Regions from separate parts of the Colwellia sp. 6_MG-2023 genome, predicted to be linked through region 2. Evidence: predicted binding sites of a transcription regulator. Region 2 holds the regulator's gene; each other region holds the start of a gene.
What was found. Region 2 encodes sigma-54, which starts transcription at its own class of promoters, with help from an activator protein. Its sites were predicted from a motif close to GTTGGCACGNNNNTNGNNT; they were not measured.
Positions count from the first base shown of each region.

Region 1 (8,146 bases), on a different contig from region 2:
CAGAGAAAGTTATTGATGAAAATTTTATTTCTGCATTATCACATGGTTTACCTCAATGTGCAGGTGTCGCATTAGGTGTTGATCGCTTAATTATGTTGGCTTTGAAGATAGAGCATATTGAACAAGTGATAACTTTTCCCATAGGGAGTGCTTAGTAATTTATCATCAGAGTAATTTTATTAATGTTATAACATATCAATCGTGGTATTATAGTAAAGTGAGTTACCGTATTGTTCATCAGTGTAATATTTGTAGGAAATAGTTTTCTATACCATAGTGTCGTCTGACTCTTATAGACAGCAATGTATGAACGTTAGTATTGTTTATGTTTTATTTGAAAAGTGAAAAACCATGTTAGATCGAATAGGTATTACAGCAACTTCATTATGTGCATTACATTGCATACTTTTGCCTATTTTACTGCCCATTTTACCATTATTAGGTTTGAGCTTTTTAGCTGATCATACTTGGGAGCATGTCTTTTTACTAATGACTGCTGCTTTAGGAACAATAGCCTTGTTTTCGGGGTTTAAACGTTATCATAGACGATTATACCCCTTTTACTTGCTCTATTTAGGTATTGCTCTTTATTGGATAAAACATGATTTTTCGGAAGCATTAGAAATCTATTTTATTGCGGGTGGCGCAAGCCTAATCATCGCCGCACATTTTATTAACCTTAAGTTATGTAATAATTGTAAGCAATGTGACGATGAGACATGTAGCCCTTCTTAATTACTTATAAATCTAATTCTTTTAGTTTTCTGGTTAATGTATTTCTTCCCCAACCTAATTTCTTGGCTGCATCTTGTTTGTGGCCTTGAGTAAATATCAACGCACGCTCTAACATTATTTTTTCAAATTCAGGCATAGCTACTTCTAATATTGCATTACTTCCTTGTGCTAATTCTTGATCCATCCAATCGCTAAGTGCTGATTGCCATGATGTGTTATTGCTGTTTGTTGGTACTGTTTTTTCAGTAAGCTCGCTTGGCAAATCTTCTAATAGTATTTCCTGACCACTGGCCATTACCGTAAGAAATCGACAAATATTTTCGAGTTGTCTTACATTGCCAGGCCATTGAAATTGCTCTAAGAATGCTGCTGCTTTCTTGCTGATGGTTTTAGGTTCAACGCTCAGTTCGTTGGCAGCTTGTTTGAGAAAGTGTTGACTTAGTTGGACTATATCTTCCTTTCTTTCTCGTAAGCTAGGAAGCTGAATACGAATTACATTAAGGCGATGAAATAAATCTTCTCTAAATTCATTGCTATTAACACGATCCTCTAAGTTTTGATGAGTTGCGGCGATAATACGTACATCAACCTGGACTGGTGAATGCCCACCAACGCGGTAGAATTGACCATCTGATAGTACGCGTAACAAACGGGTTTGAATTTCCAGTGGCATATCACCAATTTCATCAAGAAATAAAGTCCCACCATGTGCTTGCTCAAACCTTCCTTGACGCACAGAATTGGCTCCGGTGAATGCGCCTTTTTCATGACCAAATAGCTCAGACTCAATAAGATCTTTAGGTATAGCAGCCATATTTAAAGGAATAAAGGGAGCTTGAGAACGAGGGCTATGAGAATGCAAAGCGTGAGCAACTAATTCTTTACCTGTACCTGACTCACCATTAATTAGCACACTGATACTTGAGCGTGATAAGCGACCAATAGCTCGGAATACTTCCTGCATTGCTGGTGCTTCACCAATTAACCCTGCCGTAAGCGGGGTCACATCATTTTGTTGATTTTTTGCATTTTGCTCTTGTGCATGGGTTAGTGCCCGTTTTGCTAGGGTAACGGCTTCATCCATATCAAAAGGTTTAGGTAAATATTCGAAAGCCCCACCTTGATAGGCATTAACTGCACTATCTAGATCAGAGTGAGCCGTCATGATGATAACCGGGATATGTGGGTGATCCTTACTAATAGTATTAAGTAGGGTCATACCGTCGATATCAGGCATCCTTATATCAGATATAATAACCTCAGGTTGATCATGATCGAGCGCTATTAATAAATTACTAGCGCTTTCAAATGAAGCCGTACTAATATTAGCTTTAGTAAAGGCTTTTTCTAAAACCCAGCGAATTGAGCTGTCGTCATCAACTATCCATACTTGTTCAGTGATCATTGTGTATTCTCTTGCGTTAATTTTTAAAGTTGTGTTAGTAGCGTCCTAATAAAAACTTAGTCTCAGCTTAAGGGGAGAAGAATTATAAACTCTGTATGCCCAGGACGACTTCGGCAAGAGAGCTTGCCTTGGTGTTGATTTATTAAAGTTTGTGAAATAGATAAACCTAAACCGGTTCCATTTGAGCGACCGGATACCATAGGGTAAAATAAAGTGTCTTGTATTTTTTCAGGAATACCTGGCCCATCATCAATAATGCTAATTTTTACCGCTAATTTTATTTGTTTACCATTAATAGTTGCATTACTGGCTATTCGTGTTTTTAGGGTAATTTTATTTTCGGGGCTTATTGCTTGAATAGCATTATTAACAATGTTTAATACTGCTTGCTGTATTTTTTCTTGATCACATTCTATGTTAGGAATTGAGGGATCATAATCACGTTTTAACTCTATTTCTTGCTCACTTGAAAAATTAACCACTTGGCATACTTTCTCTAGCACAGAATGAATATTATAGCTTTTAACTTGTGGTAATTGATTTGGACCTAATAGCCGATCAACTAAGTTAGTTAACCTGTCAGCTTGCTCTATGATCATGGCAGTGTATTCTTGTTGTTCTTCATCAAGCTCTTTATTTAACAGTTGAGCAGCACCACGAAGACCGCCAAGTGGGTTTTTAATTTCATGTGCTAACCCCTTAATTAAGTCACGAGCAGCAATCCATTGCTGCTGTTGAAATATTTCAAGGCTGATTTGTTTTTGTTGGTCAATTTGTTTGAACTCAATCAGAATGTGAGGAATGCGATAAAACTCTACTGACGACGCGGTTACTTCTGCGGTGAAGCGGTGAGTTTTATTAAACTCTATCACTATTTCGCTATCAGTAAATTCTTGCCCTGTCGTGAGCAGCTGTTCTAAACGTGATTTAGTTATTGACGTATTTTCGAAAATTAAATCAAAAGGGCTGCCATATAGTTTATACAAACTTTTTATTAACAAGGCTTCAGCCGCAGGATTTAAGTAACAAATATTTAATTTTTGGTCGAGTATTAGTACCGCAGTCACTAACTGATTCGCGAGTGTTTGTTGGTAACTTAATTTAAGTCGTTGGATATCTTGTCTTGTGTGCAACATAAAGTCTCATACTTATACTGGGGTGCACTGATTTGGTGCTTTAAATTTAGTATATTCTAGAAAGGTTTTATTTGCAGGGCTAAATACGGCTATTTAGTGCTAATTTTCACTAATTAATAGATGCTCGATGCATATAAAACGTTATAGGGTCAGATAATGCAATTACCTTGCCTTCTTCGTTAAATACTTGCATTTTTATTTGGTGTTCACCGCGATCAATATTTCTAAGAGAGAATTGGGTGTGATTTTGAGGAGTTTGATAAGCTTCACCGTCTAAAATTAGTTGTACTTTTAAACCACGTTTAAATCTTGGTTGTATCATAGCGCTAATAAGGATAGAGCCGGTATTATCACGAATTGTGTCATGATTTTTAGGGTGATTAATAATGATTTGATAATCTTCAGGTACTATCTCTTTTTGAATATCAAGTAGTTGTATATCTATCGAACTAGATGATTCAATAACATGGCCTGGATTAGTTTTTACTTCTTCTGCGCCAGGTGAAGGGGTGTCTGAGTAGACTAGTTGGCCAGCTTCATTACGCCAAAGATATATTTTAGTGGTACTCGCGTTTACCGGCGCAATTATGGATATAAGTAATATTAGTAATAAAAATTTAATCATAATTTATCAAGTATATCTTGTTCCTTTAGATATATCCAAACACACGATAATGTGAGGCATCAGTAGTTATAATTTATACAAAAACTTGTAACTTTACTACTATAAATATTTTGAGCACAAAAAAGCTCACCGAAGTGAGCTTTTTGATTTAAAGCCAAGGCTCTAAAAGTATAACTACCAGGGCTTAAACGCTGTAGTACATACCAAATTCTACTGGGTGAGTTGAAGTATTTAATAACTCACAATCAGCACGTTTAAGGTCAATGTAAGCATTGATCATATCGATATCCATAACGCCACCAGCAGTTAAGAATTCGTTATCTTCAGCTAAAGCATCTAATGCTTCAGTTAATGATGTTGCAACTTGTGGTATTGCTGCTGCTTCTTCAGCTGGAAGGTCATACAGATCTTTATCCATAGCATCACCAGGGTGGATCTTGTTTTTGATACCGTCAAGACCAGCCATTAACATAGCAGAGAATGCTAAGTAAGGGTTAGCTGCTGGATCAGGGAAACGAACTTCGATACGTGTTGCTTTTGGTGTTGGAACTACTGGGATACGAATTGAAGCTGAACGGTTAGCCGCTGAGTACGCTAGCATGATAGGTGCTTCAAAATGTGGAACTAAACGTTTGTATGAGTTAGTTGCAGGGTTAGTAAATGCATTAAGTGCTTTAGCATGCTTGATGATACCACCAATGTAGTAAAGAGCCATTTCAGACAATCCACCGTATTTATCACCAGAGAATAAGTTAACACCATCTTTAGCAAGAGATTGATGAACGTGCATACCAGAGCCGTTATCACCAACTAATGGCTTCGGCATAAATGTTGCTGTTTTACCGTAAGCATGAGCAACGTTATGAACAACATACTTATATACTTGTACTTCATCAGCCTTTAATACCATAGTATTAAAACGACAAGCGATTTCGTTTTGACCAGCAGTTGCTACTTCATGGTGATGCGCTTCAACAACTAAGCCCATATCTTCCATTACTAAACACATAGCAGAACGAATATCTTGTGAAGAATCTACTGGAGAAACTGGGAAGTAACCGCCTTTAAGGCCAGGACGATGTCCCATGTTACCTTCTTCATATTCAGTACCTGAATTCCAACATGCTTCTTTATCGTCAACTTTAAAGAAAGAACCACTGATATCAGTGTGGAAACGTACGTCATCAAATAAGAAGAATTCTGGCTCAGGACCAATTAATACAGTATCAGCGATACCGGTAGAACGTAAGTATTCTTCAGCACGTTTCGCTACAGAGCGAGGGTCACGGCTGTAACCTTGCATTGTATCTGGTTCTACTACATCACAACGAATGTTTAATGTAACAGCGTCCGCAAACGGGTCTAACACAGCAGAATCTGCATCAGGCATTAATACCATGTCAGATTTGTTAATTCCTTTCCAACCTTGAATTGAAGAACCATCGAACATTTTACCGTCTTCAAAAAAATCTTCGGTTACTTGATGATGAGGGATAGAAACATGTTGTTCTTTACCTTTAGTATCGGTAAAACGAAGGTCAATAAACTTGACGTCATGTTCTTTAATTAAATCGAATACTGCTTGTGACATTTTGTCTCTCCAGTGAGGGTTAGTTTTAAATTTCTTTTGATGCAAACCAAAGTTTTGACATATACAAGCTAATATTGTGCCAATAATAAATCATAATCAAAACAATGATTTAGAAAGTTTACAAAAAACGCTTTGCACGGTTGTAGTGCGTTGTGGGATCTTTGTGGTGCAAAATACTAGTTCGAAAGCCACTATATCTTATTTTGAGCAATTTTCATGTACTATTTGTACCATTTTGACACAAATCAGTCACAAAGTAGGTTTATCATAAAAAATATCTTTTAATATAAAAAAACTGTATAATACGCGCCCAATTAAAGCCTTAGTTATTTAAGCCCCGCGTATTGTTGTGGTATTAAATAATAATAAAACAGCGAGACGCCTGTGTTAGATAAATTAAGAAATGTGGCAATTATTGCTCACGTTGACCACGGAAAAACGACTTTAGTCGATAAGTTATTAGAGCAATCAGGTACATTAGATGTACGTGGTGGCCTAGAAGAACGTACAATGGATTCAAATGATATCGAAAAAGAACGTGGTATCACAATCTTAGCTAAAAACACGGCTATTAACTGGAACGGTTACCGTGTAAATATCGTTGATACTCCGGGCCATGCCGATTTTGGTGGTGAAGTTGAACGTGTAATGTCAATGGTAGATTCAGTTTTACTTATTGTTGATGCGCAAGAAGGTCCTATGCCACAAACGCGTTTCGTAACGAAAAAAGCGTTTGCTCAAGGTTTAAAACCAATTGTTGTTATCAATAAAGTTGATAAGCCTGGCTCTCGACCTGATTGGGTTATGGATCAAGTTTTTGAATTGTTTGACAACCTTGGTGCTACAGACGAACAATTAGATTTTAAAGTTGTTTATGCTTCAGCAATTAATGGTTGGGCTACACTTGAAGAAGGTGAAACTGGCACAGATATGACGCCATTGTTTGATACTATTCTTAAAGAAGTGCCTTCACCAGAAGTTGATCCTGATGGTCCATTTCAAATGCAAATTTCTCAACTTGATTACAGCTCATATTTAGGTGTAATTGGTGTTGGTCGTATTACGCGTGGTTCTGTTAAACCAAATCAACAAGTAACTATTAAATTGGCAAATGGTGGCGTACATAACGCTAAAGTTGGCAAGGTATTTGGTTACTTAGGACTTGAACGTCTTGATGTTGCAGAAGGTTTTGCAGGTGACATTATTGCGATTACAGGTTTAGGTGAATTAAAAATCTCAGATACGATTTGTTGTCCTACTTCTGTTGAAGGTTTACCAGCATTATCAGTTGATGAACCTACGATCAACATGACTTTCCAAGTTAACACTTCACCATTTTGTGGTAAAGAAGGTAAATTTGTAACGTCACGTAATATTAAAGATCGTTTAGATAAAGAATTAATTCATAACGTTGCATTACGTGTTGAGCAATTAGAAGATGCAGATAAATTTAAAGTATCAGGTCGTGGTGAGCTTCATTTAGGTATTTTAATTGAAAACATGCGCCGTGAAGGTTTTGAGCTAGCAGTGTCTCGTCCAGAAGTTATTATTCGTGAAGTAAATGGTGTATTAGAAGAACCATACGAAACAGTTACTATTGATGTTGAAGAACAGCATCAAGGTCCTATCATGGAAAGAATGGGTGTTCGTAAAGCTGAATTAACGGATATGGCACCAGATGGTACTGGTCGTATTCGTATGGATTTCATTATGCCAAGTCGTGGTTTAATTGGTTTCCAAACTGAATTCATGACATTAACATCGGGTTCAGGTTTAATTTATCATACATTCTTTGAATACGGACCTCATAAAGGTGGCGAAATTGGTCAACGTAAAAATGGTGTAATGATTGCTAATGCTACCGGTAAAGCATTAACTAACGCTATCTTTAACTTACAGTCTCGTGGTCGTATGTTAATTGGTCACGGTATTGATATTTATGAAGGTCAAGTTATTGGTATTCATAGTCGTGATAACGATTTAACTGTAAACGCCCTTAAAGGTAAGCAGTTAACTAACGTTCGTTCTTCAGGTACTGATGAAGCACAAACATTAACGCCGCCTATCATTATGTCGTTAGAGCAAGCATTAGAATTTATCGATAATGATGAATTAGTAGAAGTAACACCAGAAAGCATTCGTATACGTAAAAAGTTCTTAAAAGAGAATGATCGTAAACGTGAAGGTCGTTCAGGTAAGTAATTAATTACTTAAGTTAACCTAAAAAGGCCGATTGATGCTAAATCAATCGGCCTTTTTGTTAGAAAAATATCAATACATTATGAATGCTGATTAACCATTACTGTTAAATGTCGCAGCATCAAGAATAGAGTATAAGTGAAATATAGCGGCTATAATTGCAGGAATAATAAGCCACCACAGCGCATACCCACCAACACAAACAATAGCGAATATAATTGCCGGTAAAAGTCTTCCTTGTACTAATTGGCCTAGACCTGGAAAAAAGATATTACAAATTGCAGCAATAACATTGCCACCAGAACCTTGCTTTGACATAACACACCTTGCTAGTAAATTAGTTACTGATATCATAATATAATATTTACTATTAAAAAATCAGTAAATTAATGAAATATAGAATAACTATGATTAAATGGTTTTGTTTATTTTAAGCTTACTCATATCTACTAAAA
Region 1 is NZ_JAUOPP010000004.1:187,441-195,586, reverse strand. It holds gene epmA (elongation factor P--(R)-beta-lysine ligase) at 1-155, shown strand, start outside; gene Q4503_RS04475 (MerC domain-containing protein) at 352-735, shown strand; gene glnG (nitrogen regulation protein NR(I)) at 740-2,140, opposite strand; gene glnL (nitrogen regulation protein NR(II)) at 2,203-3,276, opposite strand; gene Q4503_RS04460 (DUF4124 domain-containing protein) at 3,386-3,901, opposite strand; gene glnA (glutamate--ammonia ligase) at 4,086-5,492, opposite strand; gene typA (translational GTPase TypA) at 5,877-7,694, shown strand; gene Q4503_RS04445 (hypothetical protein) at 7,785-8,009, opposite strand.
Region 1: glnA (glutamate--ammonia ligase) is a predicted target of sigma-54. The motif match lies at 5,558-5,576, and genes of this name have one in related genera.

Region 2 (11,538 bases):
TTACTATACTCATGCTTGATAGTTTTCTACTTTTGACCTGCAAGCAGTAGGGAAAATCGAGCGTCAATAGCTAGTCTATCGCACGTAAATAGCTGTTTGAGGAATATTTATTAAGCCGATCTTGGGCTATTTATTCATCTTCATCAAACTTAGCTTCAATCAGCTGGCTTATAGCTTCTAATGCAGCGGGTGCATCGGTTCCTTGAGCGGTGACTGTTACATTTTTTCCTTGTCCACCAGCTAAGAGCATTATGGCCATTATGCTATTGGCGTCAGCTTCTTTTTCTTCTAATGATAGGGTTATTTGGGCGGAGAATTTCTGACAAAGTAAGGCTAATTTACTTGCAGCTCGGGCATGTAAGCCAAGTTTGTTAATTATAGTTAATTCTTTACTGACGATGATATCATCATGGTTCTTGTTATGCTTTTGAATAGACATAATGAGTTTTACTCTTTAATTTTCTTAATGTCTCGATGATGAGTTTGAACATGTTGTTGTTCTTTACTAAAGTTCTTTGCTAATAAATCAGCAATATAAACAGAGCGGTGTTTCCCACCCGTACAACCAATTGCAATAGTAACATAACTACGGTTATTGCGTTCTAGATGGGGTAACCAAGTCATCATAAAACTATTAATTTGCCAAATAAACTTTGTCACAATTGGCTGACTAGAAAGGAAGTCTTTTACTGGTTGCTCTAAACCTGTAAAAGGTTTGAGTTCAGTTTCCCAATGAGGATTAGGAAGAAAGCGTGCATCGAATACATAATCAGCATCAGCAGGAATACCGTGTTTAAAGCCAAAAGACTCGAAGACTAAAACCATTTTACCGGTTTTCTTTCCAAGAATTCTTTCTCGTACCAAGTCAGCTAATTGGTGCGGAGTTAGCTGGCTGGTATTGATATATAAGTCGGCATTGGTAGAAATAGGTGCTAATAGTTTCTTTTCGAGTGATATCGCTTGGTCTAGCGCAATATTCTCTTTAATTAGAGGATGTAAGCGCCTTGTTTCACTAAAACGACGAATAAGGTCATTGTCATCTGCATCTAAAAATAATGTAGTTACATCAACTGCATCAGGTAAATATTCAATGATCTCTACAATATCCTTAGGATTGTTAGGTAAGTTACGAACATCTAGGCTTACTGCAACATTGTCATAATCATTAATCACGGTATGGGTTAATGCAGGTAGTAAATTAACAGGAATATTATCAACACAATAATATCCTAAATCTTCTAATACTCTTAATGCAACTGATTTCCCTGAGCCAGAGCGGCCACTAACAATGATAAGTTTCATATTTTTAAGTTCCGCATGAATTAGCTATGCATTAGGTTTTATTGTGTAGAAATATATTTCAACTTATTGATTAAGCGGTTTGTTGAATAAGATCAAACATCTCTTGTTGGCTGGTGCATTTACGAACTTTTTTAGCTGTTTTGCGATCACTAAATAGTTTGGCAATACTTTGCAACGTTTCTAAATGCGCTTGCGTATTGTCTTCAGGTACAAATAGGCAAATAAATATATCAACAGGTCTATTATCAATTGCGTCGAAGTCAATTGCGTTTTCAGTAGTTAAAAACACGGCAATAGCTTTGTCTGTATTGTTTAGTCTGCCGTGAGGGATAGCGATACCGTTGCCGATACCAGTACTCCCCATTTTCTCTCTATTCATTAAGCTATCTAATAGATCTGTTGGGTTAGAGTCAATTAGTTCATTGGCGGCAAGTTGGCAAATTAGTTCAAGTAAACGCTTTTTGCTTTGAACTGGAACTGCACAACGTGTGCAGTTCAGTGTTAATATATTTTGTAGTGTCATAATTATAATGGATAAAACTAATGTTGTGTTATTTTGCCTTTGTATTTGAGTACTTGGCGATCTAGTTTATCCACCAAAGTATCTATCGAGGTATACATATCAGCACTTACTGCTGAAGCATGAATTTCACTGCCTTTTAAATGTATAGTTGCTTCAGCTATCTGTTCTAACTTTTCAACAGTCAAGACTACATGAACATTATTGATATGATCAAAATGTCGCTCTAATTTAGCTAATTTTGTTTCAACACAATCGCGTAATGATGACGTTATTTCTACATGGTGACCGGTAAGGTTAATTTGCATAAGTATGTTCCTTCTCTAGTTAATTCAGAAAATAAAGTCACAGGCTATAATAAACTCTTACGTTGGTTGGACGGTGGTATAGATAAGGATTCACGATACTTAGCTATAGTACGTCTAGCAACATTAATTCCTTGTTGTGCTAGTAAGTCTGCCATTTTGCTATCACTGAGCGGTTTAGCGGGTGTTTCTGCTAAAATGAGTTTTTTAATTAATGAACGTATGGCAGTTGATGAACATTCACCTCCATTTTCGGTACTAACATGACTTGAAAAAAAGTATTTTAATTCAAAAATACCTCTAGGCGTGTGCATATATTTTTGCGTAGTTACGCGAGATATAGTTGACTCATGCATATCCACGGCTTCAGCAATATCATTTAATACCATAGGTCGCATCGCTTCAGCGCCATGTTCTAAAAAGCCTTGTTGACGTTGTACAATGCAGTTAGATACTTTAAGTAAAGTATCATTACGTGACTCTAAACTTTTAATAAACCATTTAGCTTCTTGTAAGTTTGTTCGAATAAACTGTCCGTCATTACTAGAAGATTTTGTTGTTTTTGTCATGGCAGCATATTGTTGATTTACTGATAGCTTAGGAGCAGTATCAGGGTTTAATTCGACAACCCAACGACCATTTTTCTTTTCTACGGAAACATCAGGAATAACATATTGATCATCGCTTTTCACTACTGCATCACCAGGACGAGGATTTAAGCTCTGTATCAAACGCATTACTTCACGTAACTGTTCTTCTTTGAGGCGAGTTTTACGCATTAATTGTCGATAGTCACGATTACCGAGTAAGTCGATATGCTCGCCGATAATTAATTTACTTTCTTTTAAGTAAGGGGTTTCAGGATCAAACTGATTTAATTGAATAATTAAACAATCAGCGATAGAACGGGCTGCAACACCAACAGGATCAAAGACATTAATACGTTTTAATACCGCTTCGACTTCATCAAGTTCCAGTCCTTCTATACCAACACTTTCTAATATTTCTTCACTCGATACCGTAAGATAACCTGCTTCATCAACAGCCTCTATAATAGCGATAGCAACCGTGCGATCAGTTTCTGAAAATGGCGTTAATTCCATTTGCCATAAAAGGTGATCTTGTATTGAATCGATCGTTTCACCTTGATAGGTGTAATCTTCACTTGGGCTACTAATTGCCCCTGTATTTGACGTACCAGCACTGTAACTTTCTTCCCAAGTTGTATCAATGTTCAACTCTTCTGGTATGTCATTTTTCTCCATTGCTTCTGTTGTACTTATCTCATCAATAGAGGCTGATGAATCTTCACTTCCATCACTGGTAGATCGTTCTGTGATGGTGGCTGAAAAAGCTTCTTCAAGTTTATCTCTACTATCCTCTGAATTATTATCTGAGGTTTCTTGATCATTAATTTCAAGCAGAGGATTACTTTCAAGTACTTCTTGAATTTCTTGTTGAAGCTCTAACGTCGATAACTGCAAAAGCTTTATAGCTTGTTGCAGTTGTGGCGTCATGGTTAGTTGTTGTCCTATCCGGAGTTGCAGAGTTGGGCGCATCTACGTTGTCTTAATTCCTGTTATTATTGTTTATAGTTACTAACTTAGAGCAAGTATAGTCTACGAATTTATTATATATGTTAACTATAGCGTGAATTGCTCGCCTAGGTATACATCTCTTACCTTTTGATTAGCAAGAATTTGATTAGAATCTCCTTCTGCTATTATTTCACCGTGACTAACAATGTAAGCATGCTCACATACATCAAGTGTTTCACGAACATTGTGGTCAGTTATTAAGATACCAAGACCACGGTTTTTAAGATGAATAATTATTTTTTTTATGTCGCCGACAGAAATAGGGTCAACACCTGCAAAAGGTTCATCAAGTAATATAAATTCAGGATCTGCTGCTAAAGCGCGGGCTATTTCTACGCGTCTTCTTTCCCCTCCTGATAAACTCATACCTAAATTATCTTTAATATGGCTGATATTAAATTCTTCTAAGAGGTGCTCTAATTTTGTTTGCCTTTCATTTTCATTAAGGCCTTTTCGAATTTGTAATATTGCCATAATATTTTCAGTAACGGTTAGTTTTCTAAAAATAGACGCTTCTTGAGGTAAATACCCAATACCTCGACGTGCGCGTTCATGCATAGGCGATAGTGTTACATCTTCGTCATTCAGCATTATTTGGCCATTATCATTGGGTACTAAGCCAACAATCATGTAAAAAGAAGTCGTTTTTCCTGCTCCATTAGGCCCCAGTAAGCCAACAATTTGTCCTGAGCTTACCGCTAAACTAACGTTTTTAACAACTTTTTTGCTTTTGTAAGCTTTTGATAGGTTTTTAGCTATCAAAGTCGAATTATTAGCTTCGCCGTTATTATTATTGCTTGTTACTGTCATTACTTTTCTTATCTTGTTGAGCTTTTATTTGAGCTGGCTGCAAAACAGTGGTTACTGAATCATTATCACTACTGATAGCTTCCAATTTCTCATTTAGCGTATTGTAAGTGATTATTTCTCCTGTCACTTTACTACCTGCTTGTTGTACTTGCGCATTACCTGAGATGGTAATGATATTTTGATCTGGTTGATAGGTTATCTCATTAGCTTGCAAGCTGATTAAACTACCATCTTCTAATTGTTGTTTGAAAACAGCAGGTTCACCTTTGGCAAGGTAAGTGTCTTGTTTTTGTTGAGTTTTATCATCAACTTTACTGTAAACTTGAACAATATCAGCACTAATCGAAATAGAGCCTTGGTTTATACTAACGTCATCTAAATAACTCGCTATTTTATTTTTTAAATCAGCTGATTGACGTTTCGATTTTATCGTGATTTCTTGTGTGAGATCTTTCTTAGCCGCGCATACTGGAAGTGCTAACGAGAGCAGTAATGAGCTTAATAAGAAACCTTTGCTAATTTTTTTAATTGTCATTTAGAGGGTAACCATTATTTTTTTTGTAAATAGTACGTACATGTTCGGTTAATGTCATCTGTTTAGTGTTTAAGTCAATTATTAAACCTGAGCCATACATAGTGAAGTCTTTTCCTTGCACCATTACCGTTTGATCTGAGCTAATGATATTAGTATTTAAATCAAGCTCTAAATATTTGCAATGAATTTCTTGTATTAAACTATTTTTATCAGTTGCACTTAAGTGTACTCGATGATTTAAAATAACCCTATTATTTTTATATAGCGTTGCTTCTTTAGCGCTAAGCTTCCATGGTGCATTTTTTGTTAGTTTGTTGCTCGAGCTATTTTCATTTGCTAAATCGGAGCCGTCAATATTATCTTTCGATGATGCTTGGGGATACAATGTGTACTTAGGTAGCTCGAAGTGTGTTAGTTCAAGTTTGGCATAATGCTCCATTCTCTTAGCAATAATAGCATGTGAAAGTACGCCTGAATCGGTGTAAATATCAGTTTTAAGTGCTTCCGCTATAAAGTCAGGTGTGAGTTCACTGTCGATGACTTCACCTGGTATTATTTTTGACTGTCGCCATTCGATTATTCCATAAACCGTAGCGGCTAATAGCAAGATTAAAAAGGCTAAAAAATTTATCCGTGTCATACACTCGCGCCTGTAGCATTATCAATAGTGTCTTGACATTGCATTATCAAGTCGCAAACTTCTCGTACTGCGCCGAAACCACCATTAATAAAGCTTGTATAATTAGCTTTTGCTGATACAGCTGGATGTGCATCAGACACAGCAATACCTAAACCAACGTGTAAAATACATGCTAAGTCTGGAATATCGTCTCCTATGTAAGCTACTTCATCAGGGGTTAAATTAAGTTTTTGAATTAAAGTCATCAGTGCAGGCAATTTATCTTCTTGCCCTTGTATAATGTGTTTAACATTTAAAGCTGACATCCGGTTAGCTACAATAGCTGAACGTCTACCAGTGATTATTGCAACCTCTACACCACTATTACCAAGTGCTTTTATTCCAAAGCCATCTTTAGTATGGAATGCTTTAAGTTCTTCGCCATCATTACCTAAATAAATACGACCATCTGAAAAAACACCATCAACATCACAAACAAGTAATTTAATTTTTTTGGCTCGTTCTAATACGTTTAGTGATACATCACCATAAAGTGTATTAGAATTTTGAATAGTATTAGTGATATTTTCCATTTAAAGAACTCCTGATCTTAGTAAGTCATGCATATTCATTGCACCAATAGGTATTTGTTTTTCATCAACGATAATCAAACCATTGATTTTTTTATCTTCCATTATATTTAGCGCTTGCGCTGCTAACATGTCTGCTTGTGCTAAGGTTGGGAATTTAGTCATAACGGTTGTTATATTGTCCCGATGAATATCAATTTGTAAATCAAGAATTCTCCGTAAATCACCATCAGTAAATAAACCAACAAGTTGCTTATGTTTATTAACAACGGCGGTCATGCCTAAGCCTTTAAGTGACATTTCCACTAATGCGTCTTTTATCAATGCATCTTCTGAAATAATAGGAATACGATCGCCTTGATGCATAATATCACTCAAGCGAAGTAATAAACGTTTACCTAAACTACCACCAGGGTGAGATAAAGCAAAGTCATCTGCGGTAAACCCACGAGCATTAAGTAGAGCAACGGCAATAGCATCGCCCATTACTAATGTTGCAGTAGTACTGGACGTTGGAGCTAATCCTAATGGGCAAGCTTCAGCCGAAACCTTGATACAAATATGTGTATCAGCTAATTTGGCTAATGTAGAGTTGATATTGCCCGTCATAGCGATGAGTGTTGCCCCAATGCGTTTTATCACAGGCGTAATCGCGAGAACTTCGCCTGTTTCACCTGAATTAGAAATTGTTAGTACAACATCGTCTTTGGTGATCATACCCAGATCACCATGACTGGCTTCACTTGGGTGAACAAAAAAAGCAGGGGTGCCCGTACTTGCTAATGTGGCTGCTATTTTACCGCCAATATGTCCCGACTTCCCCATACCAATAACAATAACACGGCCTTGGCAGTTAAACATTAATTGACAGGCGTATTCAAAGTTATGGTCAATATATTGTAATAACTCTTTAATTGCTTGTTGTTCAATGTTAATTACATTTTTAGCAAGTTTTTTAAAGTTTTTCATGGCTCAGCTTAAACTAATATTTTGTGCTAGTTAATGGTTGTTTGGCTATAAAGTAATGCTTGATAACCACAAAAACACATTAATAATAATGCACCTTTTATGCGGGTAAGTCTAAAGCAGCCCGCTTTACGGCTAAAACACAGTAAAAATAGTAACCCTGTGATTGCGAGCATAATAGGAATGTCGCGAATCGATGCTTCAGGATTTATTGGGCCTGGTGCGATAATACCTGCAAAAGGCAATACTGCTAGTATGTTAAAGAGGTTAGAGCCGACAATATTCCCCATCGCTAAGTCATCTTCTTTCTTTAAGATGCTCGCAATACTTGCTGCTAATTCAGGCAAGCTTGTGCCAATAGCAATAATAGTTAAACCAATAACAAGATCACTAATACCATAGGCTTTTGCAATAAATATTGAAGAATCAACAAGGAAGTGAGCGCTTAATACTAATAAAACAATACCAGCGATTAACCAAAAAATAGATTTGGATGTACTTGTTGCTTCTGGTATATCTTGTTCAGCTTCAATAATTAAAGGGTCATCAATTTTGTTGGCTTTTCGTTGTCGCATGGCCTTGATTAATAAAATTGATATAAAACCGAAAAAACTCACCATTAAAATAATACCTTCAGTCAAACTAAAGAAATTATCAGAAATCATCCAGTAAGCTACTAAAGAAAATAGCAATAAAAGTGGCAATTCTTGTTTAATGGTTGAAGAGGATACCATTAGGGGTTTTATTAAGACGCTAAGACCTAACACTAGTGCTATATTGGTAATATTTGAACCAACCGCGTTACCAATAGCTGTATCAGGGCTTCCTTGCAAAGATGCTGCCGCAGCTACCATCATTTCGGGAGCTGATGAGCCCATGGCAACTATCGTTAAACCAATGATCATTGGTGAAACGCCTATATTTCTTGCTAATGATGATGCACCTAAAACAAATTTATCCGCACTCCACACGAGTACAGTAAGGGCAATTAATAATATTCCAACGTGTTCTAACATTTATGACTCCAGTTTTGAGGTGCAAATTGTCGCTGTTTGTAACAGAAAAAAAAAGGAATTAATTCGATTAAAAGAAAATAAGCGATATAAAAAGCTAAAAACATCCCTTTTTACATTTTCTAACACTTAATGATGCTTATTATTCACTAAATTGTGAATTTTTAGTGAAGAATTTGAGGTGGTCAGGTAAAATCGTTTTTAATCAATAAGGCATAATTAATAATATGATCGAAAACGATAAGCATGAGAATTTAGTTGATATACATAATCTAACCTTTAAACGAGGTGAGCGGGTTATTTATAATGATATTAGTTTGTCTATACCTACAGGTAAAGTTACCGCCATTATGGGGCCAAGTGGTATTGGCAAAACTACTTTATTACGTTTAATTGGCGGGCAGATTAAACCTGAATCTGGAAAAATCTTATTTGCAGGTAATGATATTCCGCAGCTTTCTCGAAAAAATCTATATGAAACGCGTAAACGTATGAGCATGCTTTTTCAAAGTGGCGCGCTTTTTACAGATATGAATGTTTATGACAATATTGCTTTTCCTATTCGTGAACATAGTCAGTTACCTGAAGCTATAATTGAAAAAATAGTATTGATGAAACTTGAAGCCGTAGGATTACGCGGTGCACGAGATTTACATCCTAATGAACTCTCTGGTGGTATGGCTCGACGTGTTGCTTTAGCACGTGCAATAGCACTTGATCCTGAATTAATTTTATACGATGAACCTTTTGCGGGACAAGATCCGATATCTATGGGGGTAATTGTTCGTTTAATTCGTTCGTTAAGCGATGCTTTAGGTTTAACATCTGTTGTTGTGTCTCATGATGTACCAGAAGTAATGAGTATTGCTGACTACATTTACATTATTGCGGAACAAAAAATTATTGGTCAAGGAACTCCTGATCAAATTAGAAATCATAACTCTTCATTGGTTAAACAGTTTGTGCATGGCGAGGCTGATGGCCCAGTGCCTTTTCACTTTGAAGCGCCTAATTATCAAAATGAATTAATTAAAGGTTCAAACGCGTTAAGCGAAAGAGGGAAGCGTTGATGAATCAATTACAGCTATTAGGTAGAAATACTTTAGCGTTAATTAGTGGGTTAGGGCGGGCAGTTATTGTTTTACTCTCGGCATTACTTCATATTCCTAACATTCGCAAAGGAACGCCACTGTTAATAAACCAATTGTACAGTATTGGTGTGATGTCATTAGTTATTACGGTTGTTTCTGGTGGCTTTATCGGTATGGTGCTAGCGTTACAAGGCTATACCATCTTGGTGAGTTATGGTGCAGAAGCAAGTCTTGGACCTATGGTTGCCTTATCCTTGTTGCGTGAATTAGGTCCTGTCGTTGCTGCGTTATTGTTTGCTGGCCGTGCTGGTTCAGCACTGACAGCTGAAATAGGCTTGATGAAAGCGACTGAACAATTATCAAGTTTAGAAATGATGGCAGTAGACCCTTTACGCCGTGTAATTGCTCCACGGTTTTGGGCTGGATTTATTAGCTTACCGCTATTAGCCGCTATATTCTCTATGGTGGGGATATTAGGAGCCCATTTAGTTGGTGTTGACTGGTTAGGAGTTGATTCTGGTACTTTTTGGTCTGTTATGCAGGCGCAGGTAGATTTTAATAAAGATATTTTAAATGGTATTATCAAAAGTGTAGTTTTTGCTTTTGTTGTTACTTGGATTGCTGTTTATAAAGGGTTTGATTGTGAACCTACCTCTGAAGGTATTTCAAGAGCCACAACTTCAACTGTGGTACAATCATCGTTATTAGTCTTAGCACTCGATTTTGTTTTAACGGCATTGATGTTTGCAAGGTAATATTGATTGTGAATACCTGCTTTGTTTGGGTGTTAAGTAAATTTAAAAGGCGTTTGGTGAAAACATGTTGTCAAAAAAAGTAGAGTTATTGGTAGGTTTTTTTGTTGCTTTAGGTATTGCTGCATTACTTGTGTTGGCACTTAAAGTTGCTAATACGGGGATGTCGGGGGGAGGTGAGCATTACAACCTTTTCGCCAAGTTTGATAATATTGGTGGATTAAAAGTTCGTTCTCCTATTAAAGTAGGTGGCGTTGTTGTAGGTCGTGTTAGTGATATCTCTCTTGATGAAACAGATTATACGCCTGTGGTTACATTAGAGATTTACAGTAAATATAATCAATTTTCAGAAGCAACGTCAGTCGCTATTTTAACTGCTGGATTATTAGGTGAACAATATATAGGTCTTCAACCTGGCTTTATGATTGAATCGTTAGATATTCTTCAACCCAATGACTTTATTGAAGATACCAAACCTGCTTTAGTTTTAGAAGAATTAATAGGGCAGTTTTTATTTAGCCAAGGAAGTGGTGATTAGTAATGAAAGAGGAAAAAGTCCATAAAATGATAAATTTAAAAACCACATTATTTCTTGTTGTTATTTTATCTTGTTTATCAATACAAAGCAGCTTTGTATTTGCAGCTCAACAAGCAACGAATAATATAGAAGATGAAGAAACAGAAGACTTTGTTGATGCGTCTCGTATTTATGTCGATAAAAAAGACCCATATTTAATGATCAAGGAAGTTGCCGGTAATACCTTTAAGCGCTTTGCTGATGAACAACAAGCAATAAAAGCTGACCCAAATATTATTAAGAATATTGTTCGTGAAGAATTAATGCCTTACATTAATTATCAATATTCAGCATTTAAAGTTATTGGTAAGCATTTAAAGAATACTACCGAGCAAGAACGAAAAGAGTTTGTGCCGGTTTTTAGAGAGTACTTAATTACTTCTTATGCACAAGTTTTTACCTTATATGATAATCAAGTTGTGGAATTCTCTCCAGCTAAGGACTTTGCTGATAATAAAATTGTTGCAGTAGATACTCGTATTATTATGCCAGATAGAGAAAATATTGATGTTTCATTTAAAGTAAGAAAAAATAGAAAAACAGATGAATGGAAAGCCTTTGATATGATAGCAGAAGGTGTTAGTTTACTCGACAGTAAACAAGCTGAATTAGGCGGAGTTATTCGTCAAAAAGGCTTGCCCCATGTTACCGAGCTATTAAGAGAGAAAAGTGAGCGAGATATTGTTTTTAAAGACTAATTTGTCACGATAAAACATTAAGATAACCTCAGTAAATGGCGAAAAATTTGTGGATAAAATTACGTTAAATGTAACTGAAGATAATGGCGTGTTAGTTGGTGAATTAACACGACAAACAGTGATGCAAATATCTAAAAAAAGTATTAAGCAGATCATTACCCA
Region 2 is NZ_JAUOPP010000002.1:25,186-36,723, forward strand. It holds gene Q4503_RS01805 (HPr family phosphocarrier protein) at 131-439, opposite strand; gene rapZ (RNase adapter RapZ) at 448-1,302, opposite strand; gene ptsN (PTS IIA-like nitrogen regulatory protein PtsN) at 1,373-1,825, opposite strand; gene hpf (ribosome hibernation promoting factor) at 1,843-2,130, opposite strand; gene Q4503_RS01825 (RNA polymerase factor sigma-54) at 2,175-3,686, opposite strand; gene lptB (LPS export ABC transporter ATP-binding protein) at 3,771-4,535, opposite strand; gene lptA (lipopolysaccharide transport periplasmic protein LptA) at 4,516-5,070, opposite strand; gene lptC (LPS export ABC transporter periplasmic protein LptC) at 5,060-5,710, opposite strand; gene kdsC (3-deoxy-manno-octulosonate-8-phosphatase KdsC) at 5,707-6,282, opposite strand; gene Q4503_RS01850 (KpsF/GutQ family sugar-phosphate isomerase) at 6,283-7,248, opposite strand; gene Q4503_RS01855 (calcium/sodium antiporter) at 7,275-8,261, opposite strand; gene mlaF (phospholipid ABC transporter ATP-binding protein MlaF) at 8,486-9,328, shown strand; gene mlaE (lipid asymmetry maintenance ABC transporter permease subunit MlaE) at 9,325-10,104, shown strand; gene mlaD (outer membrane lipid asymmetry maintenance protein MlaD) at 10,169-10,639, shown strand; gene Q4503_RS01875 (phospholipid-binding protein MlaC) at 10,666-11,376, shown strand; gene Q4503_RS01880 (lipid asymmetry maintenance protein MlaB) at 11,426-11,538, shown strand, end outside.

Region 3 (11,538 bases), on a different contig from region 2:
CTTAATAGCACTTTCAAGTTCCATAGCACTTTGTGATATTTCTATAAAACCAAACATTTGTGCCGCACCTGAAATTTTATGTGCTAATTTAGCTAACGCTTTATATTCATTATTATGACGATAATCTATCAATTCTTGCTTATCTTGCGATAAATTATTTATAAATGACTTAGTAATATCCGATATATCTATGTCATCTACTTTTTGTTCAAGTAATACATTAGCTTCAAAATTCGCGAATCCGATGTTACCTTTTTCAACATTGTTTTTGTCAATACTAGCCTTCTCAGGATAATGCTGAGCAATAGTGGCAATAAAAACCTCTCGTTCAATAGGTTTTTTAAGATGCCCAGCAAAACCTAACGCTAGGTATTGTGCAATTTCATGTGCCATAGCATTAGCGGTTAATGCATAAATAGGGCGATCACAGCCCTTCTCTCGCAACGCTTCTAATGCTTGTATGCCATCCATTCTAGGCATTTGGATATCTAATAACGTTATTATTGGTTTATGCTCATTACATAACTCGACTGCCTCTATTCCGTTAGATGCTTCAAGCACCTCTAGACCTAAGTTAGTGAGTAAACGAGCAATTAAACGGCGGTTATCATCATGATCATCTGCCAGTAATATTTTACCGGTATACTGCTTTTTGTTAACACGAATACCGAGTGCTTGTTCATTATTCTCAACATCATCTAAAACAGAATACACCTCGCCAAAAGGTAATTTGAGAACAAAAGTACTGCCTTGATTCAATTGACTAGTAACCGTTATTTTTCCTGACATTACTTTTGCTAGTTGATCAGATAAAAATAGCCCTAATCCTGAACCAGAAAAACGTCGGCTAATACTATTATCACCTTGGGTGAATATATTAAACATTTTTGCCATTTGCTTTTTATTCATTCCTATTCCTGTATCGGTGACAGTAAATAGTAATGTTTTATCTATAATGGCAATATCTAACGAAACCCAGCCTTCTTTGGTAAATTTAATAGCATTAGAGCATAGATTTATCAAAATCTGTTTTAACCGTAAACCATCGATATCGATAATAAAGGGAGTTGGTAGATGATGGCTTACTGTAAATGATAAATTTTTACGTTGCGCTTGCTCAGTAAACATATCATTTAATTTATCTACGATTGTATGTAAATCTTGACGTCTATTCTCGAGTTCAAATTTATTCGCTTCTATTTTACTTAAATCTAAAATATCATTAATTAGTTGTAGTAGATGTAAGCTATTATTATGAATAACTTCAACTTCATGGAGCAAATCTTCATTATCGAAATCGCCATGAATAATCGCTTCTGCTTGTCCTAGAACCGCGGTAAGTGGTGTTCGAATCTCATGACTCATATTAGCTAAAAATTGGCTTTTAACCATACTGGCATCTTGTAATTCTTTTGTTAGAAACTCTAACGCTTCAGTACGTTGTTTTACTCTATTTTCTAGTTTTTTGGTTAACCTTCTTTCCAAATAGCGTCGATATATCAAAAACAATACCGTTAATAAAAAAGCGAAGATAAGTATAATAAATTCGCGCTGTTGATCTGCCTTAGTAGACTCTAACTCCTGTAGCTTCTTACTTTGCTGCAGACTTTTTACTTGTTGGCTAAGTTGTACAGATTCAAATTGTGCTATTTGCTCATTAAGTGTTTCGTTTGATAACTTTAAACGTTCCTTTTGGTAAGCTAATTGAGTCATTAATGCTTTTGCTGTCTCTCCATCTGCAGCATAAAGCAACGCACTTAATCCTAAATTACCATTAATTAGCTGTTGGAAACCCATTTTTTTTGCGACCGCATTCGATAGATCTAAATACATATGAGAGCGTTCAATATCACCTTGATAAAAATAAATTTTCGCTAAAGTGTGTAAGCTACCTCCATAAGTCATTTGATGACCTATTTTTTTACTTAATTCCACACCTAAGTTAGCATATTCTGAAGCTTTATCTAGATTAGACAGTTCATAGTTTATTTCTGCTAAATTATGAAATTGTGAAGCAGCATCAATATGGTAATCATTGTTTCGAAAGTATGTTAATGCTTTCATTACATAGCTCTCGGCCTTCTGATATTGGCCTGATTGTTTATAAGAAACCCCAATACCAGCGGAAGCTTTAGCAATGCCGTGTTCATCATTTAAAACCTCCCTCTTGCTAATTACCTCTTCAAACATGTTAATAGCAATATCATAACGACGCAGACTTAAATAAAGTACAGCAAGGTTATAGCGAACATCGATTTTATCAACTTCACTACCATAATATTGATACAACTCATCAGCTTCTTTATAAGCTTTCAATGCTGCAAGCGAATCCCCTTTAGACGTTTGTACCAATGCAATATTGTTTAATAAGTGAGCTTGTTTAATTGCTTTTTCTGCTGAGAAAACTTGCTGTTGAAAATAATTTAACGCTGCTTCATACGCAACTAAAGATTGAGCATATTCACCTTGAAAATACAAGATAATGCCCATTAGTTTGTCAACATCGGCTTGTAGTTGTGACAAACTATTCTCATCAAGTAGGGCTTTCGCTTGTTGAATTATTTCCAACGCTTTTTGTAAATTACTCAAGGTAAAATAAGCATTGCTTTGTTGTATAAGTATTCTAATACGCTGGGTTTTATTCAGTTTTTCACTTTCAAGTAATTGACTGAGTTTAACGATCGCCATAGCTTTATTGGCTTGCTGTCCGATCTCTTCCAACTCATTTTCGATATTTTGCGCCCGAACATTTAATGCAACGGTAAATATTAATATAAATAGCAACAAGATGCGCCACATAGTATGCCTTGAGGAAATAGATGATGAATTAAAGGAAGTACCTTGTTCAGTTATAGCACTAATAATTCTTGAATGTAACTGTTTAGTAATGAGTACGAGCATGATTGAATAATTATACAACTACGACTATGATGCAGCAATGTTTCTTATATAGGCTGTATATCATGTTTAAAAAATTTATTTATACCATATTGTTATCCATTAGTTTTACCACACTTGTAAATGCGACAATTGTTGAGTTTCAAACCTCACAAGGAAATTTTCAAGTTAATTTATTCGATAGTAGTACCCCTGAAACAGTTAATAACTTTCTTCAATATGTTGAAGAGCAGCATTATACTAATTCAGTAGTACACCGTGTTTCATCCAACTTTGTTGTACAAGGCGGTGGATATACATTCGAAGGTAATTTTCCGCTAACTCGAATCGAAACAAACCCGGCAGTGATTAACGAGCCAATATATTCTAATGTCAGAGGCACTATTGCCATGGCTAAGCTTGGCGGAGATCCTGACAGTGCAACAGATCAATGGTTCTTCAATTTAGCTGATAACGCTAGCAACCTAGACTTACAAAATAGTGGCTTTACTGTTTTTGGCCAAGTTATTGGTGATGGTATGACAACCATTGATAACATAGCTCAACTTACTTTATGTAATTCTGCAAATTTAGAAGGCATACCAATGGTTATTGCGGATGATCAACAATGTAGTGATTTAGCAACGCCTGGTATAGAAAACTTTGTGATTGTTGAACAAATTGTTATTGTCGACTCCGCTGAAGTAACTGATGGTGATTTATCTCCTGTTAGAAACACGCTAATCACAGCACCTACTGAACCAACACCTACGCCTGATAATGATAGTAGTGGTGGCGGTACTTTTGCTTGGTTTATTCTGCTGAGCTTAATTCCTTTGTTAATAAGAAGATATTCATAGAAAATTAAAGTCATTCCGAACAAGACAAAAAAAAAGCAGCGAAATCGCTGCTTTTTTTAGTAATAATATTCAGTTATTACTTTAACATATACCAATCTTAGAGTGCTAATATCAGTATATTAATATTAACCTCGAGTGAATTCTGGGTAAGCTTCCATACCACATTCAGCTTGGTCAACACCTTCATATTCTTCTTCTTCAGTTACACGAAGTCCAATAATTTTCTTCAATGCGAACCAAACTACAAAGCTAGTTACAAATACCCAAACAAAGATAGTTGCTGCACCAATTAACTGACCACTAAAGCTAGAACCTGAATTAGTAATTGGAACAATCATTAGGCCAAAGAAACCTACAACACCATGAACCGATATAGCACCTACTGGATCATCAATCTTAGCTTTATCTAAAGCAATAACTGAAAGAACAACAATAATACCACCAATTGCGCCAAATATTGTTGCTTGTAATGGTGTTGGTGTTGAAGGTTCTGCTGTAATAGCAACTAGACCTGCTAGTGCACCATTTAATGTCATGGTTAAATCAGCTTTCTTAAATAAGATTTTAGCAAAAACAAGCGCTGCAATTGCACCTGCTGCTGCCGCTGCGTTAGTGTTTAAGAACACCATAGCTACTGAGTTAGCACTGTTAATATCACCAAGCTTTAATACAGAACCACCATTAAAACCAAACCAACCCATCCATAAGATAAATGTACCTAAGGTAGCCATTGGTAAATTAGCACCCGGGATAGCGTTTATTTTTCCATCTTTAGTATATTTACCTTTACGTGCACCAAGTAATAAAACACCTGCTAAAGCAGCAGAAGCACCAGCCATATGAACAATACCTGAACCAGCAAAATCAGAGAAACCTAGGTCACCTAATGTATATAAACCAAATACAGCATCACCATTCCAAGTCCAGCTACCTTCCATTGGGTAGATAAAACCAGTTAAGATAACTGTGAAAGCTAAAAATGCCCATAATTTCATACGTTCAGCTACAGCACCTGAAACAATAGACATAGCTGTTGCTACAAATACTACTTGGAAGAAGAAGTCAGCTGCATTTGCATAAACCGCACCGCCATCGAAACCCGCTTCGGCAGATTCAGCTAATACCGTACTAACTAAAGCGTCTGCATCAGCAGCACCATCAAGGCCAATACCACTTAAGAAAACACCGCCGCCATACATAATATCGTAACCTACTACTAGGTACATAACACAAGCAATAGCATACAAAGCAACGTTTTTAGTTAAAATTTCAGTTGTGTTTTTAGATCTAACTAAACCTGCTTCTAACATTGAGAAGCCAGCGGCCATCCACATTACTAAGGCACCACAAACTAAGAAATAGAATGTATCCATAGCATATTGAAGTTGAAAAATATTTTGTTCCATAATTGATCCTATAATAATTTTTGTAACAGTAATTGGTCAGGTATGAGCTGTAAGATTAAATTTGAATGAAAACACAAAGCCGAAGTATTTAAGTCTACTAATGTGAATTCATTACCTAGCTTTACAGCAAGCAATATGAATACAGATTAAATAGCCTCTGAATCCTGCTCACCTGTACGAATGCGAATGGCTTGTTCAAGGTTATAGACAAAAATTTTGCCATCGCCAATTTTACCTGTGTACGCTGCTTTACTAATTGCTTCAACTAAGCGTTCAACTATGTCGTCATTAACAGCAATTTCAAGTTTAACTTTTGGTAAGAAATCTACTTGATATTCTGCACCACGATATAATTCTGTATGTCCTTTTTGACGGCCAAAACCTTTTACTTCACTAACAGTTATCCCTTCAACACCGATTTCAGAGATGGCTTCACGAACATCATCGAGTTTGAACGGTTTAATTATTGCGTTAACTATTTTCACTGTAGACCTCTTATTTTTAATTTTAGTTAATATTGAACTATATAATTCAATTCATGTGCCATAAAAATTAAACGAACAATATCAACAATTTGTGTTTTTGTTACACTTAGAAACATTAAACGTTGCACCAAAATTGCACAGCAATTATCTGCTGAGATTATATTTGGTGCAAAAGATAAGAAGAGGAGTATTAATGAGTTACTTTAACTGCCAAATACTTAATTGAGGACGCTTTAAAATAAAATTACGTTGATTGACTTGAATCACCCGCGTTAGTTCTTGTTGGGCAACTAAGTTAAAATGAGGCGCTAATTGCTCCGACAATCCGTCAAAGCCAGTCACATTTTCACCATTAACTTTTACTCCTCCTAACCAGTTATTCTTTGCGGTATGATGTTCACCAAAGTAATAATCAGAAACAATCACAAGCAAACCTTGGCTTTTTATGCGTTGATGAGCTGTTTGTAAAAATTGACGCGGATTATAACTACTCTCGAGTACCTGTTGAGCTAAAATAATATCATAGTTATCAAAACCACTTTTTAGGTTACCCGCGTCTCCTTGGCTAAAATGTATATTATTGTGAGAAGGTAAGCCAAGCGACTTTAAACTAACCTCATAATAATCAACTATATCCCCTTCATTTTCTAAGCAATAGCGAACGGCGTTTCCTTGTTGCAAGCTAACACCATGACGTATATAACGCGCAGAAAAATCAACGCTATCCACTTGATTAAAATACTGGGCTAAAATAAAACTACTTCTGCCCACACTACAACCTAAATCCAAACATTTATCGGCGGCTATATTATGTTTTTCCATAGCGCCTAGAATATAGTCAGATATTTGCTGACTATAATTTTTAATGGGTGCATTAAAAATTTCATTAATAAATGATTCCGTTTTCAACGAATATTGAGCATGGAGTTGCTGGCAAATATCACGGTCAGTTTCATAAGGGTTAGCATCAAGATTTGGTATTCTTTTATTATTGCTTTGCACATAACGAAAGCCAGCATGTTGAAAAAAGTGCCGTCTAAATGCATAACGAGAATATTTTTGAGCTTCGTTTCCTGTAGAAATCCAAGAACCACCTTTAATTAAATTATGCTTACCATCAAAGGTCGGTGTAGAAAAATCATCATATAATGGGTGAACTTCAAAACCTTCAAAGCCATCAATAGTTGATTCAGTCCATTGCCAAACATTTCCAATTACATCAAATACGCCATCATGCTCAAATTCATCTATAGGACAAGAAGATGCATAATGTTCACGGTTTAAATTGCCCGGTGTTTGCTCCCAAGAAGCTAAATCACCATCAACTTTATCACGTAAGCATAACCATTCAGCTTCAGTAAGTAAGCGTATATATTGGCTTTCAGTATCGGCAACCTGGCTGTTTTTCCATTGACAAAAAGCTTTAGCTTCTAAGTAATTAACTTCTACTGGCCAATTTAAAGGTAACGGGATTTCATTCAGTAAATTACGTTGCCAATATAATTTCTCATTAGTTTCACTTCTCTTTTCTACCCAAAAATAGGGCTTACTCGCTTTAGAAAAACGTAACCATTGTTGCCCTTCTTCTGTCCAAAATGTTAGGTTTTGGTATCCTCCAGCATTAACAAATGCTAGATACTCTTGATTAGACACTAAGTATTTAGAAACCTTAAAGTCATCTAAATTGAGGGTGTTATAGCCATATTCATTATCCCATCCGAATGAGTCATCACTTTTAGGTTTACCAAACTCGACGAGCCTACCTTTGATCGATACTAATCTATTTTCGGGCGCATCAGCACTCTTTTTACAGGTAGGCCAGTCTTTACTCTCACTAAGGTATTGCAAAGGTAGCATACGCATAATAACGGATGATGTTTCAATATGAATTCGCTCATGTTCACAACCCATCAAAATAATCCACGCAAGTGAATTTTTTGTTATCGGCAACGATAACTCCATATCATCAATAAGATTTTCAATCAGGATTGCAACTTGATCTCGATAACATTTAACTTCAGCAACTGTCGGCCAATCATAATGCTCATCGTTTAAATCATCCCAACTCATCTCATCAACACCAACCGCACAAATAGCTTCTATGCGATCATTAATACGTGTTGCAATAAACTTACCTAGCATAAGCTTATTAATATAAAAACTAGCCGTGTGTCCATAATAAAAAATTAACGGGTGACGAAGAGGCTCTGGCCTTAAAAAATAAGCACTATCACTATTTATCAGAGAAAATAGTGACTCATATTCTGTCCATGTTTGTCTGAAATAGTTTTTAAGCTCTTGCTTTTTAGCCTTAACATCAGTGCCATTTAATAAAGGAGCCTTTATAGGTTTTATTTCCATAAATCATTTCTTATTTTGTTATATTTACTTGATAAGTATTTAATATTATTTGCTTAATTTTATTACCCAGCAACATTGGGCTTTCAAGTACGAGTGTTGAATTAGTTTTACTGTATTTTTCTTGGACTGTATTTAAACTTTCGCTAAACCATGAACTTGCAGTAAATATATCGATAGCGCCAAGCGAGTCGGCATCATCATTATGAGTAAATAATGACTTAGGTAATGTGTTAGAAGGGAATGTTGGCACAGATAAATCGTCATTATTTTCATAAGCTTCAATAGCATCAATAATATTTAGCAAACCATATATCACATTAACATAAGGATTATAGTAGACGCTTGAAGCACCTAATCGATGTTCAATTCTAGCCGTTTTTTGCCAGTTTTGTTGCACAGACATCACCTGATTATATCTATCAAATAATAGAGGCTCTTCCCCCATATTCTGATTATGCTTACCTACTTTTTGGTATAACGCGATACTCCCTTGATGTCCCCCTGAAATATCTACTGGTGAACATAATTCTTGGGCTAAACCATAGTGACTTTTTAATAATAAACGCTCAAAAGCTGCTTCTTCGGGTAGATATAATAAAGAACATTCAAAGCTAGTACGTAAAAAACAAAATTGTAAGTACTCACCAAAACTTTTTTCGGCAATAAGGTTCATGCCTTGCTTATTAAGCACGCTAGCATTAAGTTGAATAGCATTAGGGATATGAACAGCTCTCGTGTCATCGGTAAAAATTTGACTAGAACCGTTTGCTAACTTACCTTGATCACCAGACCAAACTACCGGTTCAATTAACGTATTAATAACACCATGTTGACCATACAACCGTTGAAATATTTGTGGCAACTGAATAAGCATTTGATGCAAATTCATTGCTTCTTTTAGCGGACTTTGGCCATTAAATAAAGAAACGTACTCCCATTGGTTTCGCCAATATTCACTGACAATTTCACCGTCTATATCTACACTACGTAAATATTGATTAATAAGATCAAAGTTTAACTTTTGTGTACGACTTTTTACATTATTTACTTGATAGCACCCCTCAAGTTCAAAATGAATTTGAGGCTGATAACCTAACTGTTTTATATAGTCTTGCAGTAACGTGATGGCACAATTGAATAAAGGTACAGACGCTAAAAAAGAGGGTGATGAGACTGATTGACTTAAGTAATTATTTCTCATCAAATGTAGGAATTTCGTAATTTTTTTTGCTGTTATTCATATATTGCATGGACTCTTGATATTGTATAGCACGGTTTTTACCACTACGCTTTGCGTGATAAAGCGCTTTATCTGCTTGCAAATAAAGCTCAGTACTCGTGTTAACCTTTTTAGAGGTTGTTGCTAAACCTATGCTTACGCTCACTTGAATTTTTTGAATACCACCATTATTGCTTTCAGTAATGAACTCGTGCTGATTAACAGTGTTTACAAAACGCTGCGCAATATGCAAACTTTGTACAGCATCAATCCTTGGCAAAACACAAAGAAACTCTTCACCACCGACACGACCAATTACATCTTCTTTTCTTAAAATATTAGCACCTATGTTTGCTACTTGGCGAATTACTTCATCTCCAAAAGGATGCCCATATAAATCATTTACGCGCTTAAAATCATCTATATCTATCACCATAATTGAAATAGTATTTTTTTCATCGTAGTTAGCATCAATTAATTTATGTAGAAAATTAAATACATATCGGCGATTGAATGAATTAGACAGCGGATCTCTAATCGATAACTGTTTTAATTTTTTATTGTGGTGCCATTGAAAATAAGTGAAAAACAGCATAATTAAAACCAGGGTAGCGACAAAAAAAATCACATATACTTGTAACGTATTAGCTTGTTTCTGTTGTTCAAATTCCAACTGCTGTACTTTAGTACGTTGTTGCAATAGTGATATTTCTACATTTTGCCGATCTGCTTCTAGTGTTGCTCTGACATGTAATAGCCGATCAGACATATTTTCTTTTAACAATTCAATTTCATTTTCATTAAATTGTTCCAATAGTTTGTATGCCTCTTTATGATTACCTTGAGCCTCTGCTAATTTAGCCTCAATTTTTAATGTTTCTATTTGCCAGCGAGTTCCAAGTAGTTCGGGTAGCGAGTAAAATATTTCTTCTGCTTTATTTAACGCTATTTTTGCCTCATCTAACTTACCTTCTGTAATCAAACATTCCGATTTCCTTTTGTATAATTCAGCTTTGTAATCACTTAATCCTTCAATACTTACAGCATAATTAATAGACCTTAATGCTTGCTCACAACTTCCTCGACTCGCTTCACTCATGGCAATGCCATAAGCCGCAAAAAATTTACCATTAATATTGTTGGGGCTAAATTCAATTATTTTTCGATACCGTTTATAGTACTCAATTGCCAATTCATATTTCCCCCAATAACGATAAGTGACCGCTAAACCGTATACAGCCTCACCTTCATAATATGGATACGCTAATTGTTGATAACTTATTAATGCTTTATGGTAATACTCGATTGATTTAGCATAATCATGCATATAACCATAAATGGCACCATAGACCTCATTAATTCTAGCAATTAAGAACTCATTATTTAACATAAAGGCTTCCATATAAGCCTGTTGTAATTCAGTTAATGGCAATTCATAAACGCCAGTTAAGCTAAGGGTATACGCCAGTTCTTGTTTAGCTTGCACAGCTAAAGCAATATAATCATTTGCTAGTGCGGATTCTTGCGCTTTTTTCAATAACTTTTGTGAGCGAAGGTAGTGACCTTCGCGTTGAAGGATTAGACCACGAAAAATATCAAGGTTAATAAGTATTCTAGCGGGGGTATTTTCATGTACAGCTGCAAGAGACTCTTCAACTGTTGCCTCAAACCTATCAAAGAAATACAATAAATTTTCGGCCTCTGCTTTACGTAATAGCCACCAAAGTTTGTAATTCGGTGACATTTCATCTATTTGATCAGCTTGTTCGAGTAATGATTGATATGTTGTCCATGGTTCTTTATGTAAGGCATGCTCTATATTTTGCAATGCCAAACTATCTGTTAACTTCGCTGCATTAGCCACAAAAAAACAACAGGTAACAAATACCAGAAAAACATATCGAAAAACTAGCTGCAAGGTAATTTATCCTTAAAAATAAATTTTATATACCGCAAGCAGTAAATAGCAGAATTATAAGTAGATATAGCCTAACATGAAGTTAAAGTTAATAACTAGCGGTACTGCTTAACTTTTAAATAGCTTATTAAAGTTAGCGATCGAAAAGCCATTCAATAGTTGATCGCCTATTTTTAATACAGGCACAGCTCGCATGCCTATTGCAGAAAACTCTTTTTGACCTTTTGGTGTTTGCACATTACATAAACGATAAGGGATCCTTTGCTCATCTAAATAGCGTTTTGCGGTTTGACAATGCGGACATTTTTCCATGGTATAAAGTACAATACGTTTCATGGGCTTACCTATAAATATATTAAAAACATTACAAAAAACCCTGAATTAACAGGGTCTTATTTAGCTTAAGCTTTAC
Region 3 is NZ_JAUOPP010000007.1:38,328-49,865, forward strand. It holds gene Q4503_RS06315 (ATP-binding protein) at 1-2,799, opposite strand, end outside; gene Q4503_RS06320 (peptidylprolyl isomerase) at 2,964-3,737, shown strand; gene Q4503_RS06325 (ammonium transporter) at 3,863-5,143, opposite strand; gene glnK (P-II family nitrogen regulator) at 5,290-5,628, opposite strand; gene ovoA (5-histidylcysteine sulfoxide synthase) at 5,827-7,989, opposite strand; gene Q4503_RS06340 (hypothetical protein) at 8,000-9,190, opposite strand; gene Q4503_RS06345 (diguanylate cyclase) at 9,180-11,126, opposite strand; gene Q4503_RS06350 (glutaredoxin family protein) at 11,235-11,462, opposite strand.
Region 3: glnK (P-II family nitrogen regulator) is a predicted target of sigma-54. The motif match lies at 5,673-5,691, and genes of this name have one in related genera.